2 regions of the Shewanella sp. YLB-07 genome follow, and region 2 is predicted to be linked to the other one. Evidence: predicted binding sites of a transcription regulator. Region 2 holds the regulator's gene; the other holds the start of a gene.

Region 1 (3,429 bases), on a different contig from region 2:
AACTGAAATCACAATTAATCTGAAAAACCTATTTTAGAGCGATTAGGTTATGGCAAAATAATGAGATGAGCTTGTAGCATTGTAGGTATGTGATTACTCTGGTTCATTCCTCAGATAATTAAGACATCGATATGAAGTTGGCATTGGTTAGTGATCCAAATACTGAAAATGGCCTTGCCGGAATAAAATATGTGTTGGATGCACAGGGTTCAAGCTCGAAACACATAGGCTATATCGCCTCACAGCCAGATCCTGCCAGAGATTACTACATACCTACTCAACACATGTACAGCAAGTTAGGTGATAGACTCGATTGTTATCTGGAACTGGAGTCAGGCTTCAATGAAGTTAGCTTGAAGCAGTTATTAGCGTGCGATGCGATTCACTTATCCGGAGGTGATACTTATCGTTTCCTCAAGTGGCTTAAATTTCGTGAGTTACTCCCCGTCCTTCATCAGTATGTGACTGATGGTGGCGCACTTATCGGTGTCAGTGCTGGGGCGATGATCATGACGCCCTCAATCGATACCGCGATTTTATGTGGCGATATCAACCACATGGGATCACAGGACCTGTCGGGCTTATCTCTGGTGCCATTTCATTTCGTACCCCATGTATTACTAGCTGAAAAAACATCGAATATGGCAAGGGAATTAGCCGCACTTTCTGCCGATTTATCACGAGTGTATTTTTGTGGTGATAATACCAGCCTGGTCATTATCGATGGAGATCTAGTTGAACTTGGTGAGCCATTCTCTTGGGTAATGAATTAGCTTATATCTAATCTATAATCTGTTTCTGAATCCTAAATTGAGCAGATATAAAAAAACCGCCAATAGGGCGGTTTCAGTGTGTAGCATATGTTAGCGGTTTAGCACTGCGTTAAACCGAACGAATCCCGCTTCTAGATCGGCGATCAAATCATCCGCATTTTCCAGACCTATGTGCAGTCGAATAAGAGGTTTACTGCTATCCCAGCTTGTGGCCGTTCTGATCTTGTCGATACCGAAGACGCCTAAGATCAGACTCTCGAACCCACCCCATGAGAAACCCATCTTGAAGTGATCCATGTTTTCCACCAAGGCGGTAACAGACTTAAGGTCGCCCTGTTTTAATACGAAAGAGAATAGGCCGTTGGAGCCACTGAAATCTCGTTTGAAAAACTCATGACCCGGACAAGTCTCAAATGCTGGGTGCCTTAAGTGATCCACTTCCGGGCGAGTCGCTAACCAGTTTGCCACTTTTAACGCGTTCTGTTCATGCTGTTGCATTCGCACGCCTAGGGTTCTCAGCCCCCTACTGGCGAGATAGACGTCATCGGGGGAGGTGCACTGTCCCATGAGATAGCTATTCTCTCTCAGTTGCTCCCAGTGCGTGTCGTTTGACGTCGCTGTGCCTAACATCACATCTGAGTGACCAACAATATATTTAGTGGCCGCTTGAATGGATATATCCACGCCCATCTCGAAAGGACGCGAATTTATCGGTGAGGCCCAGGTGTTATCCAGCATGACAATGAGGCCATGCTGATGTGCTATTGCGCTCAGGGTCGGGACATCCTGAATCTCCATGGTGACTGAGCCAGGTGACTCTAAGAACAAGACTTTGGTGTTCGGTCTGATAAGTTCTGCGATGCCTTCACCTATCATGGGATCATAATACGTGGTTTCTATGCCAAAACCTGCGAGCAGCTTGTTGCACAGATCTCGGGTTGGCTCATAGGCACTGTCGACCATCAACAGGTGATCGCCTGCTTTTAAAAATGATAATAGTGCACCGCTGATGGCCGCAGATCCAGATGGGTAGAGTGCAGTGCCGCTGCCACCCTCCAGTTCGGCGATAGCCGCCTGAAAAGCAAAGTGAGTGGGGCCACCACGTCTGCCATAAAACATTTCGCCGTTAGCGCGGTTCTTGGTGGCAAAACGCATCTCTTCCATAGTGTCAAAGATCATGGTCGATGCTCTAAATACAGGGGGATTGATCACACCCTTAGTCCATTTCTTGTCACGTCCAACGCTGATGATCTTGGTTTCTTTTTTCATAGGGCATACTTCCAGAAACGAGTAGGAGAAATAATGGGTTTTAGCCATCTTAACATCTAAATGGCTAAAGAGAAGAGTGAGTGCTGTTTGCTCTATCTCTGCTTTTTAAGATAGATAGATAGAGCGCTTCACCAACATTCAGTGAGTTATGATGATGCTTAATCTTTTATATAAGGCAGTGACACCAAGATCTCTACGCCTGAATTGACTAAATTAGCGCCAGCTTTACCGTTTTTATCTGGAGTCTGTAGATCTCTTGCCTTGATGGAGCCTTTGTGGAAGTCAGTGATAAGCCGGGCGATATAGAGTCCGAGGCCTAAATGGGGCTTATCTTGGGCTTTTTGTTGGCGTACAGAGACCATAGATTCGAAAATTTGTTCAGCCATTTTTTCGGGTAATAGGGGGCCGAAGTTTGAAATGGTCAGCTCTGCGTGCCTGTGCTTGGCCGTTAGGGTGACTGTAATGGGCGTATTGTCGGTACTGAATTCTAACGCGTTGGCAATCAGCTTATCCATGAGCTGAGCGATATACTCGGGCACACCACTCATAGTCAAGGGCTCCTGTATGATTGATACTAGGAATTCCTTGTTGGGATAGGTGAGCTGATAACCTTGCATACAACCTGAGATGACCTTGGATAGGGGAAATATGTCCACTTCGGCTTGAGATAAGCTCTCCTCCAGACGCGTGGCTTCACTCATGTTATTGAGGATCATATTGAGTCTGCTAACGCCTTCTTCCGCCCTATCGACGTATTTTCGGGTGTCAGGATCTAATTGTTGTAGGCTCAGATGCTCCAATGAAGAACGCACTACGGCCACAGGGGTTCTCAGCTCATGAGATAAGCGCGAAGACATATTCTCCAGGTAATGGGTGTATTGGCCCAGACGGCCGACAATACTGGCAAAACTCCTCGAAAGATCGCCAATTTCATCTCTGACTTCAGAGCCCTGGATGGTTTTTCTGATCCGGCCTTGGCTGTCTATGGCTTCTTCGGTTTCATCCCTGAGTTTTCTTATCCTGCTGGATATACTGGAAGCGAAAAAGAACAGGGCTAAGGTGCCCATGCTCATGATGGTCAGGATGACGTTAAATAATTTCTCTAGCGCCTTGTTACGCAGAGTACGAATGCCATGTGTGGTCTCCTCGGCTATCACCACCCCCATGACCTTATCGTCAATCCAGATGGGACTGGCTGCTGCCAGTATGACGGCTTTATTGTCCGGGGTTAATCGCCAGGTGGAGCCTTGTCTGCCGGCGAGTGCATTCTTGATGTGACTTCCTTTGAGAACGGTAGAGTCCTGCAGGGAGTCGATAAAATCTTTTGGTGGGGTGGTTAAGATTTTATAATAGAAGCGGTGAAGGTAGTCCCGCTTAAAGTGACCCC
Region 2 (3,429 bases):
CCTATATCTGGATTAACGGTAGGCCTGTCAGGTCGTAATCTTATTAGCCAAGATGTCGAGACCGTAGAGACCCAAGGCCGTAAATTTACCTATCAGGTTGAGCCACAATTTACTGCAGGCATCGCCTATGATTGGGAGAGTATAACCGTAACATCTGATATCGATCTTAACGCTTATAAGCGCTTCGAAGAAATTGGTGCTACTCAGTATTGGCGCGTTGGCGGAGAGTTGCAGGCTACGGATTGGTTTGCACTGCGTTTAGGTTATCGCCATGACATGAAAGACAATACGGCAAATATCTATTCATTAGGGACAGGATTTGAATTTGGGCGAGTCTTCTTTCTGGACTTTACCGGCATGGTCGGCAGCGATGATGCCATCGGCGGTGTACTACAAACGTCATATCATTTTTAAATTTAAAGAAGGTTCGAGGACGCGACTACGTCGCTAGGAGTCCGTTCGTAACCTCACTTCGAGAAGTTCGCCAACAAGTTGGCTAGGGGTAAGAGCAACAGCCTTTGACCTGTCTTTTCCTCGAAGGCGCTTCTCAGCCGATCTCGTAGGGCAAAGCCCGTCCTAGTAGCTATCCCAATTCCATTAACGACTTTACTGCCAATAAGCTTGCACAGATTGAACATAAGATGAGTGTTGCCTTACGAGTCTTATCTTTATCAACATGTCCTATCAGTCTTCCCGCCACCACATAACCTAAGATCACCGAAGGTAGAAGCAGCAGCGACAGCCATAGATGCTTAATGCTGAGTAAGCCTGTGATTGCCAAAATAACCAAGGCGATCATTGAGCTGAAGATGAAGAAAGCCGATAGCGCAGCACGAAACTGACGGGCGTCTTTTCCTGCAAGCAGAATGGCCAGTGGGGGACCACCGATAGCGGCGATATTGCCAAATACGCCTGATATCACGCCGGCGCCAAACAGGCTCTTGCGGTTAACGGCTATGTTGAACTTAAGCAAACTTAATATGACCGCCGCGGCAACTATGCCCGATATGGCCAGCCCAAGAACTGGTTGTGGTGCATATATCAATAAGCCCGCACCGATAAACCCTCCTGGTATTCGCCCAAGCAACGCATATTGCAGCCCATTAAACTCAAGGGCACCTCGCTCTCTAAATAGGGTCAACAAAGAGATAGAGAAGCCCATGATGATAACCGGGGCTGGTACTAGCTCAGGATCGACGATATACAGCAGGGGAGAGGCGACAATGGCTAAACCGAAACCGATAAGGCTCTGGGTCAAGGCTCCACAGAAGATAATGAGTGAGGCTAGGGCGAGGGTCGTTGGGTCTATCATTGAAAGCACGGCATTTTCTCTCAATTATTAATGTATTGTGGGTGGAGAAGGAGTTGGCGTTATTAATTTTTAACAATAGACTCGAAATTAAGCTGTTAGTTGGTCTCGATTGTTTCTTCAGGGTTATCTTCGGGGTCAATAGTCGTGTAGAAGTAAACAGGGATCGCAATGCGATCCCTGAAACTGACTGGTCAAGCGTTAAGTGGGTCCGATTACTCCACATCTTCCCACTCAATACCCATCTGATCCATCAAGCGCTTCACTTCGGCTGGGATAGTATCAGGCTTATCTTTAGACAAGTCATCGTCGTTAGGTAGAGGCTGACCTGTGTATGCATGCAAGAATGCCTCACAAAGCAATTCACTGTTGGTGGCATGACGCAGGTTATTCACTTGGCGGCGCGTGCGCTCATCGGTAAGAACCTTAAGTACCTTCAAGGGAATAGAAACAGTAATTTTCTTTACTTGTTCATTCTTCTTGCCGTGTTCAGCATATGGGCTGATATAATCGCCATTCCACTCAGTCATTGACTCACCTGTATATTCAAATTTCGGGGCAGATTTTAACCCTTTAAATTGTACAGTCAAATTATTGCCTCTTATTTATGACAATTGCAAATAGATTTCCATATGTTTAGACGTCTAAACGTCTATATTTGGTTGACGCTAGGCTTCCCCTTAGGTACATTTAGACGTCCAGACATCTCTTGCCACATTTTTGTTGGTAAGAAAGGTGTTCAGTAAATAGTTTAGGAGTAGTAGATGACCGAACGTAAGTTAGCCACAATTGCAGTGCGTCAAGGGATTGAGTCCGATACCCAATATGGTGCTGTGGTGCCCCCCATCTATTTGTCGACTAACTACTCCTTCGATGGGCATAAGAATCCCAGAGACTATGACTATAGTCGTTCGGGTAATCCGACTCGCTCTATTCTAGGTGATGCTATCGCCGCTCTGGAAAAAGGTGCCACTGGCGTGGTGACTTGTACAGGTATGGCTGCGATTACATTGGTGACTAGCCTGCTTGGCCCTGATGACCTGCTTGTCGTCCCCCATGACTGTTATGGCGGAAGTTATCGTCTGTTTACTAACTTAGCCAAGAAGGGAGCCTTTAAACTTGCAGTGGTCGATCAGACCGACGGTGCAGCACTCGAAGCCGCCATTGCCCGTAAGCCTAAGATGGTTTGGCTGGAAACACCATCGAATCCTCTACTGCGTGTCGTCGATATAGAAGCAATTTCCAAGGCGAGTAAGTTGGTCGATGCCTTAGTGGTAGTCGATAATACGTTCTTATCGCCAATTTTGCAGCAACCACTGCTTCTCGGTGCCGATATCGTTATTCATTCGACCACTAAGTACATTAATGGTCATAGCGACGTAGTCGGTGGTGCCGTCGTCGCTAAAGATGCCGAGCTAGGTGAGTTATTACATTGGTGGTCTAATACCTTAGGTCTAACAGGATCAGCCTTCGATAGTTACCTGACCCTACGCGGCATTCGCACCTTAGCGGTACGCATTCGTGAACATCAGGCTAATGCTCAGCGGGTGTTAGCGGTATTAACTGCCAGCGAGGCGGTCGATAAGGTGTATTATCCGGGCCTGAGTGATCACCCTGGTCATAAGATCGCGGCGAAGCAACAGAAAGGCTTCGGTGCCATGCTCAGTTTCGAGCTGAAGGGTGGAGAAAAGGAGCTGGTTGCTTTTCTTGACAAACTTTCTGTGTTTTCTCTTGCAGAAAGTTTAGGTGGGGTAGAGAGTTTAGTCGCAGTTCCTGCGACAATGACCCACAGAGCTATGGAGCCAGAGGCTCGAGCAGAAGCTGGGGTAAAAGAGACCCTAATCCGTCTTTCAGTGGGTATCGAAGATGCCGATGATTTAGTTGCCGATATTGAAGCTGGACTCGCAGCAGCGGCGAGTTGTTAATCTCGGTAGATAGGAGTTAAAGATGGCGCGTTGTCATTTGCACAAATTTGGTGGTTCTAGCTTAGCGGATGCAGATTGCTACCGCCGTGTTGCTCATATCCTTCTCACTCACGGCAACAGCGACGATCTCGTCGTGGTATCGGCCGCAGGTAAGAGCACCAACTTTCTTTATAAACTGCTGGAACTCAAAGACAC

Evidence for each region. Region 2 encodes MetJ, which represses methionine synthesis genes. Its sites were predicted from a motif close to TAGACGTCTAGACGTCTA; they were not measured.
Region 1: FS373_RS19880 (cystathionine beta-lyase) is a predicted target of MetJ. The motif match lies at 2,084-2,101, and genes of this name have one in related genera.

What each region holds. Positions count from the first base shown of each region.
Region 1 is NZ_VOQB01000009.1:233,413-236,841, reverse strand. It holds gene FS373_RS19885 (Type 1 glutamine amidotransferase-like domain-containing protein) at 132-773, shown strand; gene FS373_RS19880 (cystathionine beta-lyase) at 864-2,042, opposite strand; gene pdsS (proteobacterial dedicated sortase system histidine kinase) at 2,201-3,429, opposite strand, start outside.
Region 2 is NZ_VOQB01000017.1:80,791-84,219, forward strand. It holds gene FS373_RS27090 (conjugal transfer protein TraF) at 1-414, shown strand, start outside; gene FS373_RS27095 (sulfite exporter TauE/SafE family protein) at 584-1,321, opposite strand; gene metJ (met regulon transcriptional regulator MetJ) at 1,525-1,839, opposite strand; gene metB (cystathionine gamma-synthase) at 2,074-3,234, shown strand; gene FS373_RS27110 (bifunctional aspartate kinase/homoserine dehydrogenase II) at 3,257-3,429, shown strand, end outside.